2 regions of the Adlercreutzia sp. CNCM I-6207 genome follow, and region 1 is predicted to be linked to the other one. Evidence: predicted binding sites of a transcription regulator. Region 1 holds the regulator's gene; the other holds the start of a gene.

What was found. The regulator HrcA, encoded in region 1, represses chaperone genes, less so after heat shock. The targets are predictions, from matches to a motif close to TNTTAGCANNCNNNNNNNNNGNNTGCTAANA.
Region 2: the regulator HrcA is predicted to act here: its motif matches at 6,161-6,191, upstream of ACW4QM_RS02995 (co-chaperone GroES).

What each region holds. Positions count from the first base shown of each region.
Region 1 covers NZ_CDRVLZ010000010.1:16,911-24,841, forward strand. The annotation lists gene ACW4QM_RS06485 (flavodoxin family protein) at 1-188, opposite strand, end outside; gene ACW4QM_RS06490 (hypothetical protein) at 289-474, shown strand; gene dusB (tRNA dihydrouridine synthase DusB) at 477-1,448, shown strand; gene hemW (radical SAM family heme chaperone HemW) at 1,680-2,849, shown strand; gene hrcA (heat-inducible transcriptional repressor HrcA) at 3,133-4,143, shown strand; gene dnaJ (molecular chaperone DnaJ) at 4,201-5,349, shown strand; gene ACW4QM_RS06515 (RsmE family RNA methyltransferase) at 5,362-6,270, shown strand; gene ACW4QM_RS06520 (MiaB/RimO family radical SAM methylthiotransferase) at 6,263-7,513, shown strand; partial or broken gene ACW4QM_RS06525 (DarT ssDNA thymidine ADP-ribosyltransferase family protein) at 7,615-7,931, shown strand, end outside.
Region 2 covers NZ_CDRVLZ010000004.1:539-8,469, reverse strand. The annotation lists gene ACW4QM_RS03035 (amidohydrolase family protein) at 1-809, shown strand, start outside; gene ACW4QM_RS03030 (CASC3 protein CASC3) at 961-1,173, shown strand; gene ACW4QM_RS03025 (Sec-independent protein translocase subunit TatA/TatB) at 1,196-1,876, shown strand; gene tatC (twin-arginine translocase subunit TatC) at 1,879-2,658, shown strand; gene ACW4QM_RS03015 (hydrogenase maturation nickel metallochaperone HypA/HybF) at 2,659-3,015, shown strand; gene nadE (NAD(+) synthase) at 3,114-3,950, shown strand; gene ACW4QM_RS03005 (sensor histidine kinase) at 4,088-5,323, shown strand; gene ACW4QM_RS03000 (response regulator) at 5,316-6,017, shown strand; gene ACW4QM_RS02995 (co-chaperone GroES) at 6,265-6,552, shown strand; gene groL (chaperonin GroEL) at 6,602-7,931, shown strand, end outside.

The DNA.
Region 1 (7,931 bases):
AACACGCAGCGCTTCTCGCCGGTCTTGCCGCAAATGCCGCAGGCGATGCACCCGCGGATTTCCTTGTTGCCGATCCAGACAAGCTCGGTCTCCACGCCCTCGGCCTGAAGGGCGGCCGCAGCCTCCTCCAGCGCCCGGTTCGTGTTGCCCTTCCAGCGCGGGCTCCCGTTGATGAGCAGTACCTTCACGATCGTCTCCTCTTCTTGTGATCTCGACGCGTCCTCGGCACGCATCCATTAAACTATGCTCATTCTACACCGTTAAACGCAGCAGTCGAAAGAAGCACCGATGAGCAGGGAACCAAAAGAAGACTACGATTGGATCAACGATCCCTTCGACGAGAAGAAGATCGCCGAGGAGCGGGAGCGCATGGGCATGAGCGGCACGTCCAAGACCTTCGTGGGCATCGGCTGCCTTCTGTTCGTGCTGGGCTTCATCGTGCTCATCGGGCTTTTGCTGTTCGGGATTCTTTAGTCGTGGAAGGACTCTTCGGGAAATACCGGGTGCTGCTCGCGCCCATGGCCGGCGTGTCCGACATCGCCTTCCGCACCTTGTGCCGCGAGGCCGGGGCGGATATGGCCTTCACGGAGATGGTCTCGGCCAAGGGGCTCTCCTTCGCCAACGAGAAGACGCGCCACTTGCTGGCCCTGGCCGACGGCGAGTCCCAGGTGGCCGTGCAGCTGTTCGGCCACGAGCCGGATGTCATGGCCTCCCAGGCCGCCTGGATCGAGCAGGAGATGGGGGAGGGACTGGCCTATCTGGACATCAACATGGGATGTCCCGCCCGCAAGATCGTGTCGAAGGGGGACGGCTCGGCGCTCATGAAGGATCCCGCGCTGGCCGGCTCCATCGTGCGGGCCGTGAAGAGGGCCGTGGAGCATCCGGTCACGGTGAAGTTCCGGCGGGGCTGGGCGGAAGGCGACGAGACGGCGCCCGCTTTCGCGTGCCTCATGGAAGAGGCCGGAGCCGACGGGGTCACGGTGCACGGGCGGTTCGCCGAGCAGCTGTACCGGGGAAGTGCCGACTGGGGCGTCATCGCTCGGGTGCGCGAGGCGGTGTCCGTGCCCGTCGTGGGCAACGGCGACATCCGCAGCGGTGCCGATGCCGTGCGCATGGCGGCAGAGACGGGCTGCGACGCGGTGATGATCGCCCGGGGCGCCGAGGGAAACCCGTGGCTGTTCTCCCAGGTGCAGGCCGCACTTGTCGGGGAGGCGGAACCTGCACCGCCTACGGTTGAGGAACGTATTGCCATGGCGCGTCGCCATGCGGAGCTGCTCACCCATCGCGAGGGGCGCAATATCGTGCGCATGCGCAAGCACGCCATGTGGTATATGGCGGGACTGCCCGGCGCCGCCGCTGCCCGCGGGCGCATCAACTACTGCACGACCCTGGCCGACTTCGATGCCGTGTTCGACGAACTTCTGGAGATTGCCCGGGAGCATTCGTGATTTGTCCGTCTCGCACCAATATCGCGCCGATTTCCTGCTGTCCATCTCGCATCAGGGTTGTCCGTCCAACGCTAGGAGGCATCGCAATTCGCTCAGACAGTCCTCGATGGTATCGAAGGCGTTAGGGTTAGTCTTTCCGCGCATCGCTGCGCCTTCGATACCATCTGCGGAACTCGCTCGGTTGCAATGCCTTCTAGCGTCGGACTACTCGGTCGGAAAGAGAGGACCCTCATGGCTTACGATCCCTATAAGGCACTCTACCTGCACATTCCGTTCTGCGTGAGACGGTGCGGGTACTGCGATTTCGCCACTTCGGCGGTAGAGCGGGACTCGCCGATTATCGACGAGTACGTGGAATCGCTCGTGATGGATATCCGCCGGGCCTCGAGGGAGGGAAAGCTCGGGGCCATCGAGACGGTGTATCTGGGCGGGGGGACGCCGAGCCATATCGGGATGGGGCGGCTTTCGATGCTCCTTTATGCGCTGTCGATGTCGATGCATCTCGAGCCCGAGGTCGAGTGCACGATGGAGGCGAACCCCGAAAGTCTCACGGCGCCCATGGTACGGGATATTTGGGCACTCGGGGTGAACCGGCTCTCCATCGGCGTGCAGTCCTTCGACGACGAGGTGCTGCGCATTCTCGGACGTGCCCACGACGCCGAGGCTGCCAGGGCGGCGGTGCGCGCGGCCCAGGAGCGCTTCGATAACGTGTCGGTGGACCTGATGTGCGGCATTCCCGGGCAGAGCGCGCAGTCCTTCGCGGAAAGTGTGCGGGAGGCGGTGGCCCTAGGGGTGGCCCACGTGTCGGTGTATCCGCTGACCATCGAGCCGCACACCCCCTTCGATCGTGCCGTCATGCGGGGCGAGATGGACGAGCCCGACGAGGACGTGGAAGCGGCGGCAATGGAAGAGGCTCGGCGCATCCTGGAGGGAGCCGGGTTTCATCGTTACGAGGTGGCGAGCTACGCGAGGCCCGGCTTCGAGAGCCGCCACAACACCGCCTACTGGACGGGGAAGCCCTACCTGGGGCTGGGGCGCTCGGCCGTCACCATGACCCAGAACGCCGAGCGGCGCATGCGGGTGCAGGACGGACAGGTGGTGGAAGATCTGGACGCGCGGCAGATGGCCGCCGAGGACCTCATGCTTGGCATGCGCATGGCCCGCGGCGTCTCCGACGAACAGGTGACGCGGGCCGCAGCGGTCATCGACGACGCCGCGAGCACGGCCGCATCTTCGGGGTCGATGACCCCCGGATCTGAAACCGGTTCGGTCCTTGCCGCCTTCGACGAACTCGCCTCTCTCGGTCTGGCCAAGCACGCGGACGGCCGTTGGCGCCCCACCGACGCCGGCTGGCTCTGCGGCAACGAGCTCTACGGCCGCCTCCTCGATCTTGCCCCGTAAGCCAACCCATCGTCCCTGCTTCGCATACCACCACCTTCGTAGGGGGCGATCTTGGTCGCCCCTCTTCAACGCCGAAAATCTTTCTTGCTCGGGAGGGCGGCGCAAGCACCGCCCCTACGGAATCGTTCCCGAAGGGCCGCCTTCCACCTGTGCTTGTGTGTCGCTTGCGTCGAGATAGGGGCTTTCGTTAGCACTCTCGCCTCGTGGTTGCTAAAATGGCGTCAATAACGGATGCCTCCGCGCCTATCGCGCGGGGCGAAGCGGGAAGGCGAGAGGAGCGGATATGCTGTCGGAGCGACGCCAGAAGGTGCTGCGCGCGCTGATCGAGGACTACATCGAGTACGCGCTGCCCGTGGGCTCGCGTACCCTGACCGAGCGGCACCGCCTGGGCGTGAGCCCCGCCACGGTGCGCAACGACCTCTCTGCTCTGGAAGACGCCGGCTTCATCCAGCAGCCACACACCTCTGCCGGGCGCGTGCCCACCGACGCCGGCTACCGCACCTTCGTCGACGAGCTGCTCTCGTCGGGATTGGCCGAGGAGGAGCGCCCGCACCAGGCCATGGTTGACGAGCTGCGCGCCTCGGCCTCGGAGCTGGACGCGCTCATGGAACGCACCTCGGCGGCCCTCGCGCGGCTCACCAACTGCCTGTCCATTGTCATGGCGCCCTCGGTGCTCGCGGGCCGCATTCGTCAGATCACGCTGGTGTCGCTTTCGCCCTGGCAGGCCATCGTCATCGTGGTGGCCGAGGACGGCCAGGTGGTCAACCGCACGGTCACCTTCGCCGACGAGGTCTCCGCCGACGAGCTGGCAGGTGCCCAGAACCTGCTGAACCGGGTGCTCGCCGGGCACTCGGCCCGCGACGTGCGCCGCTCCATGGACGCCGGCACCGTAGAGGCCCTCAGCGACCCGCTCGTGCAGCTCATCATCGACGAGGTCATAGAATGCTTGGGCGAGTCCGAAAGCGCTCGTGCCCACAGCCTCGGTGTCTCGGCGCTTCTGCGCCAGCCGGAGTTCAGCGATTCGAAGGCCCTGCTGCCGGTCATAGAAGTGCTGGAGGACGACCGCGTGCTGCTGAACACCTTCGACGAGGCCGCCGCGGAAGGGGGGCCGGTCATGGTGCGCATCGGGCACGAGAACCCCGCCTCGGAGCTCGCCGGTGTCTCTATCGTGGCCTGCCCCTATGGGCGCGGCGAGTCCGAGGGCGTCGTCGCCGTCATCGGCCCCACCCGCATGAACTACGAGCGCGCCATCCGCGCCGTCCGCGCCGCCCAGTGCGCGCTGCACGGCGAGTAGACGTGCGTTACCCAAGAATACGGAAGAGCGAACGAAGAAAGGCAAGATTCACCTATCATGGCCGCAACTAAGGACCTCTACGAAATCCTCGGCGTCTCCCGCGACGCCTCCGAAGCCGAGATCAAGAAAGCATTTCGCCATAGGGCGCGGGAGCTGCACCCGGACGTGAACAAGGCACCGGATGCCGAAGACCAGTTCAAGGAGCTGAACGAGGCCTACGACGTGCTGTCCGACCCCCAGAAGAAGGCCCAGTACGACCGCTTTGGCACGATTCCCGGCGCGGCGAGTGGCGGCGGCCCCTACGGCGGCGTCGGCATCGATTTCGAGGACCTGTTCGGTGGCGGCTTCGGCGGCATGGGTGATATCTTCTCCACCTTCTTCGGCGGCGCGGCCGCAGGCGGCCGCCAGGTGCGCAAGGACGGCCGCGACATGGGCGTGGGCATCCGCATCACGCTGAAAGAGGCGGCGACCGGCGAGAAGAAGGAGATCGTTTACGACCGCCTGGCGCCGTGTCCCGATTGCGACGGCACGGGCCTGGGCGAGGACGGCAAGGAAGTGACCTGCGAGGAATGTCACGGTACCGGGCGCGTCGTCACCGTGCAGCACACCTTCTTGGGCGACATGCAATCGGCGAGCACCTGCCCCGCCTGCCACGGCACCGGCACGGTCATCGATAACCCGTGTCCCGAGTGCGAGGGCCAGGGCCGCGTGCCCGACCGCCAGCGCGTCTCGGTGGAGATCCCCAAGGGCATTCGCGACGGCCAGCAGCTGCGCATCCACGGCTTCGGCGAAGCGGGCATGCAGGGTGCGCCGGCCGGCGACCTCATCGTCACCGTGCGCATCGCCCCCGACGAGTTCTTCGAGCGCGACGGCGACAACCTGCACTGCAAGCTCGTGGTTCCCATGGTGCAGGCGGCGCTCGGCGCCGACATCGAGATCGACGGCATCTACGAGGACGAGAAGGTCACGGTCGCCATCCCCGAGGGCTGCCAGAACGACCAGATCGTGCGCGTGAAGGGCTTCGGCATGCCGCGCCTGAAAAGCGACGCTCGCGGCGATTTGTTCGCGCACATCGCCGTGGAAGTGCCGAAGAAGCTCTCCAAGCGCGAGCGCGAGCTTTTGGAGGAGCTGGCCGAGGAGATGGGCGAGGACGTGAACGAGGAGAAGCGCTCGCCCTTGCAGAAGCTCCGCGACATTTTCGAGTAGGGGAGCGGATCTGTGTCTTTGCCCCGCTTCTTTGTGGAAAACCAGGTGCTGGCCGCCGAGACCGAGGCGGTGTTCCCGCTGCGCCTCGCGTCCGACGACGCCAAGCACGCGAAGGTGCTCCGTTTGGCGCCCGGCGAGCACGTGGCGGTCATCGACGCCGACAGCGACTACTTCGAGTGCGAGATCGTCGACTTCTCCGACGCGCTGCCGCTCGTGTCCATCGCGCGCCACGCCGAAGCGGACGAAGCCGGGCCCCAGGTGATCCTTCTGCAGGGACTTGCCAAGGGCGACAAGATGGAGACGGTCATCCGCCATGCCACCGAGGTGGGCGTGGCCGCCTTCGTGCCTCTGTCCTGCAAGCGCTCGGTGGTGAAGCTCGATGGGAAGAAGGCCGCTGCCAAGACCGAGCGCTGGCGCGCTATCGCCAAGAGCGCCGCCATGCAGTCGGGCCAGGCGCGCATCCCCAAGGTGAGCGAGCCGGTATCGGTGCGCGAGGCGGCATCGATGCTCGCCGAGGCCACGGCCGTGCTCGTGTGCTGGGAGGAGGCGCCCCAGAGCGCGAGTCTGCACGAGGCGGTGCAGGGGGCGCTTTTGGAGACGCTCACGCCGGCGGACGACGCCCGCATCGCCGTGGTGGTGGGGCCCGAGGGCGGCCTTTCCGAAGAGGAGGTGCGCATCCTTCTCGCGAGCAACCCGCGGGCGCGCCTCGTTACGCTGGGCTCTTCCATTCTTCGTACCGAGACGGCGGGCATCGTAGCTCCGGCGCTTACGCTCTACGAGCTGGGCGGCATGGGCAATCGCCCGCGGAAGCCCGGTTCGGATCCGGCTGCGGCCGATGCCGAGCCGCGCGTCATCGAGGCGCCGGCTGCCGCCGAGGCCTTCGAGCGCATGTTTCCCCGCTATGAGGGCGCCGATGAGTAAGGCGCCGTTTGGTTATGCCGTGGTGAACCTCGGCTGCAAGGTGAACCGCGTGGAGGCCGACGGCTTCGAGCGGCTGCTCGGGGAGCGCGGGGGAGCGCCGGCGCCCGAGGGAGCGGCCGACCTCATCATCGTGAACACCTGCACCGTCACCGGCGAGGCCGACAAGAAAACTCGCAAGGCCGTGCGCCACGCGCTTTCCGCCAACGATGGCGCCCGTATCGTCGTCACCGGTTGCGCCACGGAGATAGACGCGGCAACCTATAAGGCCATGGGCGAGCGCGTGCGCGTTGTTCCGAAGGCCGGCATGGCCCTCTTCCTCAACGAGATGGAGTTGCCCGGCAGCGACAGCTCCTCGTCCGACCTCACGGCACATGGGGGGAGGTCCTCGGTGCTGCCCTCCGACGGACGTACGCGGGTCGGGGTGAAGGTGCAGGACGGCTGCGATAACGCCTGCACCTACTGCATCGTGCACGTGGCCCGCGGCCGCGCGACGAGCCGCCCGGCTAACGAGGTGGTGGCCGAGGCCGCGGCCCTGGCGCGAGCCGGCGTGCGCGAGATCGTGCTCACGGGCATCAACCTGGGGTCCTACGATGACAGCGGCCTGGACTTGGCCGATCTCTGCCGGCGCCTGCTGGACGAGACCGCCGACCTACACGGCCCCGGCGAGGCCCCGTGCCGCTTCCGTATCGGCTCTGTCGAGCCCATGGACGTGTCGATGGACTTCATCGGGCTTCTGGCCGAGGCCGAGGGGCGCCTCTGCCGGCATTTGCACCTGCCCCTGCAGTCGGGCTCGTCGAAGGTGCTGCGCGAGATGGCGCGCCCCTACGACACCGAGGAGTACCGCCAGCTCGTGGACTACCTGCGGGCCATGGTTCCCGAAATCGCGCTCACCACCGACATTATCGTGGGCTTTCCCGGCGAGACCGAGGACGACTTCGCCGATACCTGCGACCTCGCGCGCCACGCCGCCTTCAGCAAGATCCACGTGTTCCCGTACTCGCGGCGCGAAGGCACGCCCGCAGCCGAGCGCACCGACCAGGTTCCATCCGCGGTGAAGGCCGACCGCGCCGCCCGCCTGCGCGCCCTCTCCGATAAGCTCGCCGCCGCCGACCGCGCCGTGCGCGCGGGCACGACCGAGCTCGCCCTCGTGGAGCGCCCCGGTCACGCCACCACCGAGAGCTACCACGAGACAACGGTGCCGGAGAGCGCCCTCGTGGGCACGCTCGTGACGGTGACGCTGTAGGGAACCTCGCTCCGATCCCGTTGAAGTCCTTTTTCGCGGAGCGAATCCCGAGAGCGCGGAAACATCTTGTCGCGACCTGCGCCTTTCGCTATAGTAACGATATGGTTACGAGAGCCCAGGGCATAGTGCGCAGAGAGATCGAGGACACGCTGTCATTCCTCAAAAGTCGGGGAGTGAGCGAGTTCGTTCACTTCACATCGGTGGATAACCTGCCGGGTATTCTGCAGAACGGCTTGCTCCCTCGCGCGGAGTTGGAGCGGCGGGAGATCGCTTTCCAGCATAACGACAGCTTGCGGCTCGACGGCAAGGCGCATGTCAATCTTTCGATCTCCAACCCCAATATCAAGATGTTCTACCGAGCGCGTAAAGATCATCCGAACCGCGTCTATGCCGTCGTGAGCATCAACCCCGCGATTCT
Region 2 (7,931 bases), on a different contig from region 1:
CCAACCACCCGGCCATGCTTTCCGCTATCTCGAAATTCGCCCAGAAGGAGGATCTGCCCGTGGCCCTGTGGCTCGCCGGCAGCCGTGAGGAGTCCGATTTCGTGCGCTACGGCTCGTCGCCCTTCCAAGTGCACGGCGGCGATGTGAAGCGCGGTTACGTGGAGATTCCGCCCTGGCTGCCCACGGGTGTGAGCCCGGTGCGCTACGCGCTGAACTGGAACGCCTTCGACGCCGACAACGTCATGATCGTCGGCGCGGTCTACGTGGACGACGAGGATCTGAAGAAACTGCGCTCCCATGACGTGGCCGTTTGCGTGTGCCCGCGCGCCTCGGCCCAGCTGGGCATGGGCGTCGCGCCCCTGGACGAGTACATCCGCGCCGGCCTGCGCGTGGGCCTCGGCACCGACTCGCCGGCGGCGACGGAATCCACCGACATGCTCTCGGAGATGCGTTTGGGCATGCTGCTGCAGCGCGCCGTGAACCCCGGGCGCTTCCTCGACTCCCATACGATGCTCGAGGTGGCCACGCTCGGCGGCGCGCGGGCACTCGGCATTGCTGATAAGGTGGGGTCGCTGGAGATCGGCAAATGTGCCGACATGATCGCCGTGGATCTGTCCAGCTCGCATCAGTCCTTCACGACCGATCCGGTGGCCGCCGTGGTGAACACCTGCACCACGGCCGACGTGCTCATGACCATGGTCGACGGCAACGTTCTGTACGAGAAGAACCGCTGGCACGTGAAGGTGGAAGTGGCGAAGAGCATCGCGCGGGTCATCGAGATCCGCTCCAAGCTGCGCCCCGAGGCCTAGCGGGCGCAATCGCTGAGCGGGGTGCTCGGCGCAGTTGTGAATTCGTGGAGGGCGCGCCGCGGCAGGCATTTTCGCTGGCGCGGCGCGCCCGCTTCTGCGATAATGCCATATTTGCGTATACTTGAAGTTGGGAACCTGAGGAGTACCCGCGATGTCGAGCAAGAAGAACAAGACCGGCGCGAAGAATCCCACGCGCAAGCAGCAGGCCGAGCGCATCAAGCAGGCCGAGGAGCGCGAGCGTCGCGCCAAGGAGGCCGCCGAGGCCAAGGCGCGCACCAAGAAGATCTTCACCGTGGTCGTGTGCGTCATCCTCGTGCTCGCCTTGGGCATTCCCACTATGGCGTTGACCGTGCTCTCGCTGTAGAGCTGTTGAAAGGATATCAGTCGTGTTTGGAATCGGCGGATTCGAGCTTTTCCTCATTCTGCTGTTCGGGTTCCTCATCTTCGGGCCCGATAAGCTGCCGGCCATGGCGAAGACCCTCGGCAAGGCTATCGCGAAGTTCCGCAACGCCCAAGAGGAGATGAGCGGGGTGCTGAAGGGGGAAATGGTGTTCGACAAGGACGCCGAGGATCCCTTCAAGAATCCGCTCGACGCCCTGGACGAGGCGGCGGCCAAGGCCAAGAAGGGCGCCGAGGGTGCCAAGAAGGCCGCGAGCGCTGTGTCGAAGAAGGCGAGCGAGGCTACCAAGAAGAGCACGTCCACCGCCGCTGCCGGCGCCGCCGCGGCCGCTGCCGCCAAAGCCGAGCAGGTCGACGGGGGGAATGCAGCCGATAAGGCCGATGCCGCCCCGGCGAAGCCCGAGAGCTTCGCCGAGCGCAAGGCTCGCTACGACCGCGAGCGCGCCGAGCGCAAGGCCGCCGAGGAGGCGGAGCTGAAGAAGAAGGAAGAAGAGGAGCGCAAGGCCGCAGCTGAGAAGCGCAAGGCCGAAGCGGCCAAGAAGCGCGAGGAAGCGGCCGCCAAGCGGAAGGCCGAGGCGGAGGCCAAGAAGGCCGCCGAGGAGGCCAAGGCCGTGACCGAGGCCGCCGATGCCGCCTCCGCCGCTGCCGACGAGAAGAAGGAGGCGTAACGATGCCTATCGGACCGGCACGCATGCCGCTATTCGACCATCTCGGCGAGCTGCGCATGCGCCTTGTGCGCATCGTCGCCTGCCTCGCCGTGGCCGTGGTCGTGTTCTACATGGCCACCCCTACCATGGGCCAGTTCCTCCTCATGCCCATCGCGGAGTTTCTGCCCAACGTTGACGGCATGGCCTCGCTTCAGGCCATCGACCCCTTCGAGGCGTTCTCCGTGCGCTTCCAAATCTCGCTGTGGGCGGGCATCGTGGCCACGTCCCCCGTCATCCTGTGGCAGCTGCTCGCGTTCTTCCTGCCGGCGCTGAAGCCCAGCGAGCGCAAGTGGTTCATGCCCACCTTCGCCGCCGCCGTGGCCCTGTTCATCATCGGCACGGTGTTCTGCTACCTCATCATCTTGAACCCGGCGTTCCAGTGGCTCACCGACCAGGCCATGGGCCTCGGCTATGTGGCGCCGCGCATGAGCTCCTACATCGACATCATCATCAAGTTCGAGCTCGGCTTCGGCTTCGCCTTCGAGCTGCCGCTCATCGTGTTCTACCTCGTCATCTTCGACGTCATCCCCTATAAGAAGCTGCGCGGCAGCTGGCGGACGGTCTACGTGGTGCTCATGGTCATCTGCGCCGTGGTCACCCCCGACGCCTCGCCGGTCACCATGCTGCTCATGTTCGCCGCCATGATCGCGCTTTACGAGGGCAGCCTGCTTATCGCGCGCGTGGTGCTGGGCCGTCGCATCAAGCGCCAGAACGAGCGCTTGGCGGCGGAAGAGGACGAGTAAGTGCACGAGCTGGGACTGATGACCGGCGTCATGGACGCCGCCGTGGAGGCGGCCCGCGAGGCCGGCGCGACGCGGCTTCTGGGCGTGAGGGTCTCCATCGGCGAGGCCACGGAGGCGGTGGAGGACGCCCTCGTGTTCGCCTTCGAGGCCCTGGCCGAGGCCGACCCGTTCACCCAGGGCGCCACGCTGGATCTGACGATGATCCGCCCGCGCAGCGTCTGCTTGGAATGCGGCCACGAGTTCGAGCACGACCTCTACAACCGCTTCTGCCCCGTCTGCGACTCGTTCGCCACCGAGCTTCTGGCCGGACGCGAGCTGCAGATCGACTCCATCGAGGTGGATCTGCCGGAAAACTGACGGCTGCGGGCGTCGCCAGACTGACGCACGCCGGCAATCGGCCCGAAACAAAGCGCTGCCATACTCGTGGCAGCGCTTTTGCTATAGAAAGGACGTCTATGAACCCCCAGCAGATGTACGAGGCCTGCACCGACGCTTTGGGCGCCTTCGTGCGCAGCGCCGGCTTCACCGATGTGGTCATCGGGCTGTCCGGCGGCATGGATTCCACACTCGTGGCCGTCATGGCCGCCGACGCGCTGGAAGCCGACCACGTCCACGGGGTCATGCTGCCTGGCCCCTATTCTAGCGAGTCGTCCATCGACGACGCCGAGGCGCTGGCCTTAGCCCTCGGCATCTCCAACATCACCGTGCCCATCTGCGAGCCCTTCGAGGCCTTCGAGGCCGTGCTCGCCCGGGCCTGTGGCGGCGCGCTTTCGGGCCTTGCCGCGGAGAACACCCAGGCCCGCTGCCGTATGGTGTGCCTCATGGCGCTTTCGAACGCCCACGGCTGGCTCATGCTGAACACGGGCAACAAGTCCGAGGCGGCCATGGGCTACTCCACGCTCTACGGCGACACGGCCGGGGCCTTCGCGCCCTTGGGCGGCGTGTACAAGACCGACGTCTTCGCCATGGCGCGCTGGCGCAACCGCCGGGCCGTGGAAGAGGGCGGTACTGGCCCCATTCCCGTGAACGTGTTCGTGAAGCCGCCGAGCGCGGAACTCGCGCCCGATCAGGAGGACGAGAAGTCCCTCGGCGTCGATTACGCCACGCTGGATCGAATTCTCGTCGCCTATGTGGAAGAGGGGAAGGATGCGGCGGCTATCGTCGCCGAGAGCGGCCTGAGCCGCGATTTGGTGGATTACGTCATCGCCCGTACCGACGCCAACGCCTTCAAGCGTGCGTTGGAGCCTCCGTACCCTGACGCGCCGTTCTACGGCGATCCCGCGTCCCGTTAGCGAAGCTGCGTCCCGCTGGCGATCCCGCGTCCTGCTGGCGAACGGGCCCCGTCTGGGGTCGGCGTTGTTCAACAGGCTCGTTTCATACACCCCGCGGTGTATGGCGCGTGGGCGTCCGGTCGTTTACCATAGCGGTCATGGATAAGATCTTTCGAAATACCCCGAAGTTTACGGCCACCGACTGGCTCATCGACGCCGTCATCGCGGCGGGGGCCTTCGGGTTCTGCTGCCTGCAGCTCACCGTGGCCGTTAACCTGCTCATCCCCGACGAGTTCATGCGCCGGCTCATGGGCATCCAGGCTATGGTGCCCTCGGGCCTCTCGCTTCTGGCCATCGCGCTCACCACGCTGCCGCTCGTGCTGCGGCGCAAGTGCCCCTGGGCCGTGTTCGTGTGGTGCCTGGTCAGCTGGGGTCTGCTTCAAGCGGAGCTGAACGGCATCGCCCTGTCCGTGGCGGGCCCCCTCATTGCGCTGTTCACGCTGGCGTCTGCGCGCTCGCGGGCCGAGGCGGCCATCGCGTGCGCGGTCATGTGCCTGGTGCTGCTGTTCGCGCCGGCGCCCCCGGAGCAGTCGCGCATCTTGACGCAGCTCACCGTGTTCCAGAACATGGCGCTGGCCCTGGCGGCCGCCTTCGCCGGCTATGCCCTCCACGAGCACCAGGAACGCACGCGCGCCATCGAGGAGCGCGCGATTGCCGCCGAGCGTAGCCGCGAGGCCGAGGCGCGTCGCCGGGTGGAGGCCGAGCGCGTCTCCATCGCTCGGGAAGTGCACGACATCACGGCCCATTCGCTCTCTGCCGTGAGCATCCAGGCCGCGGCCGCCGAGCGCCTGGTCGATCGCGATCCCGCCGCCGCCAAGGAGGCCATCGCCGAGGTGCGTCGCACCGCCAAGGGCGCTCTGGAGGAAATCCGCGCCATGATCGGCGTGCTGCGCGCGGAGGAGGGGCCGGCCGAGACGACGCCCACCCAGGGCACCGACCGCATGGGCGATTTGGTGTCCTATTTGGAAGGTGCCGATATCGAGGTCACGCTGGACGAGACCGCCTACGACCGCGCCTGCGTGCCGGCGTTCATCGACGTGGCCCTCTTCGGCATCGCGCGTGAGGCGGCCACGAATATCGTGCGCCACGCCGGGGCGCGCCGTGCGACGCTGGCACTGTCCACGAAACGGGAGGGCTTCGCCGAGCTTATCGTCGACGACGACGGGCGAGGGCTCGCTGCCCCGGCCGCCGCGGCCGGTCACCACGGCCTGCTCGGCATGCGCGAGCGCGCGCGGCTTCTACAGGGCACGTTCTCCGCGTTCCCAAGTCCGCTCGGCGGCGTGCGCATTGCCGTGAGCGTTCCCCTCAGCCAGAAGGAGGAGACCCATGAGTGAGGCCGATCCCATCCGCGTGCTCGTCGTGGACGACCAGGATCTCGTGCGCGGCGGCTTCAAGGCCATTCTCGGCACCTACGAGGGCATCGAGATCGTCGGCGAGGCCCGAAACGGGGCCGATGCGGTACAGGAGGCGCAGCGCCTTCGGCCCGACGTGGTACTCATGGACATCCGCATGCCTGAAATGAACGGCATCGAGGCCACCCGCGCCATTACGGGCAACCCGCTGCTCGCAAAAACCCGGGTGCTCGTGCTCACCACCTTCGACGTGGACGAGTACGTTTACGATGCTCTGGGCGCCGGGGCGAGCGGCTTTTTGCTGAAGGACGCCGACCCCGACGAGATCGTGGCGGCCATCCGCGTCGTGGCCCGAGGCGACGCGCTCATCCAGCCCTCGGTGATGCGCCGGCTGGTGGAGACCTTCGTGGCCGCGCGCCCGCGGGGCGGCTGGGGCGCCGCCGATGTGGCCGAGACTCGCCGCGCCGCGCTGACGAGCCTCACCGACCGCGAGCGCGAGATCCTCGTGCTGGTGGCCCGGGGCCTTTCCAACGACGAGATCGCCGAAGAGCTGTTCATCTCGCCGGCCACGGTGAAGACGCATCTGGCCCGCGTCATGGCTAAGACTGATGCTCACGACCGCGCCCAGCTCGTCGTCTTCGCCTACGAGACGGGTTTGGTGACGCCTGCCCCCTAGGGAGACTGTTCACCTGCACAAATTCCAACTTGAAAAGTAATCCCTGATCAAGATTATAATCACAGGAAACTTGAGTGAAAAAAACTCAAGTTTTTCTCCGTCCCCTCTTGCATTCCTTCCCGTAGCTGTTATGATGCGTAACTGTTTAGCACTCGTTGCTACCGAGTGCTAGCACTTAACCTAACCGAGTGGTTAAATTGGAAGTTGCGCGAAGGCGCCACAACAACCATTGAAAGGACGGCAAGCTATGAATTTGAAGCCTCTGGGCGACCGCGTCATCCTGAAGCAGGACGAGGCCGAGGTTACCACCGCGTCCGGCCTGTTTTTGGCCTCCGATGCCAAGGAGAAGCCCCAGACCGGTACCATCATCGCCGTGGGCGAGGGCAAGATGGACAAGGACGGCAAGCTGCTTCCTATGCCTGTTAAGGTCGGCGACAAGGTCATCTACGGCAAGTTCGGCGGTACCGAGGTGACGCTGGACGGCGAGAACGTGCTGATTCTGCGCGCCGACGACATTTACGCCGTAGTTGAATAACTGGGAAGATAAACCGAGAAGATAGATCCACTGAAAGGAACACGAACTTATGGCTAAGGAAATCAAGTTCGATACTGATGCCCGCTCCGGCTTGGCCGCGGGCGTCTCCAAGCTGGCCGATGCCGTCAAGGTGACGCTCGGCCCCAAGGGCCGCTACGTGGCTCTGGAGAAGTCCTACGGCGCCCCGCTCATCACCAACGATGGCGTGACCGTCGCCAAGGAAGTCGAGCTGGAGAACCCGGTCGAGAACATGGGCGCCCAGCTGGTGCGCGAGGTGGCCGTGAAGACCAACGACGTGGCCGGCGACGGCACCACCACCGCCACCCTCCTCGCCGACGTCATCGTCTCCGAGGGCCTGAAGAACGTGACCGCCGGCGCCGACGCGCTGGGCATTCGCCGCGGCATCGAGAAGGCCACCGACGCCATCGTGGCCGCCATCAAGGCCGACGCCACCCCGGTGTCCACCAAGGAGCAGATCGCCAACGTCGGCCGCATCTCCGCCGGCGACGCCGCCATCGGCGACAAGATCGCCGAGGCCATGGACGCCGTGGGCAACGACGGCGCCATCTCCGTGGAGGAGTCCCAGACCATCTTCGGCATCGATATGGACATCGTCGAGGGCATGCAGTACGAGCGCGGCTATATCTCCCCCTACATGGCCACCGACATGGAGAAGATGGAAGCGGTGCTGAAGGACCCCTTCATCCTGCTGACCGACATGAAGATCAACTCCATCCAGGACATGGTTCCGCTGCTGGAGGAAGTCATGCGCGCCCAGCGCCCGCTGTTCATCGTGGCTGAGGACGTCGAGGGCGAGGCCCTGTCCACCATCCTGCTGAACCGCCTGCGCGGCACCCTGAACGTCGTGGCCATCAAGGCTCCCGGCTTCGGCGACCGCCGCAAGCGCATCCTCGAGGACATCGCCGTGGTCACCGGCGCCCAGGTCATCGACAAGGACTTTGGCATGACCATGGCCGACGCCACGATGGAGATGCTCGGTACCGCCAAGACCGTGAAGGTCACCAAGGACACCGCCCTTATCGTGGACGGCGCGGGCAAGAAGGAAGACATTGAGAACCGCATCCAGATCATCCGTGCCGAGCTCGAGCGCGTCGATTCCGACTTCGACCGCGAGAAGGCCCAGGAGCGCCTGGCGAAGCTCTCCGGCGGCGTGGCCGTGCTGAAGGTGGGTGCTGCCACCGAGTCCGAGCTGAAGGAGAAGAAGTCCCGCATCGAGGACGCCCTGCAGGCGACTCGCGCGGCCGTGGAAGAGGGCATCGTCGCCGGCGGCGGCGTGGCGCTCGTGGACGCCATCGGCGCCCTGGACGCCGTCAAGGCCGACGACAAGGACGAGGAAGTCGGCATCGACATCATCCGCA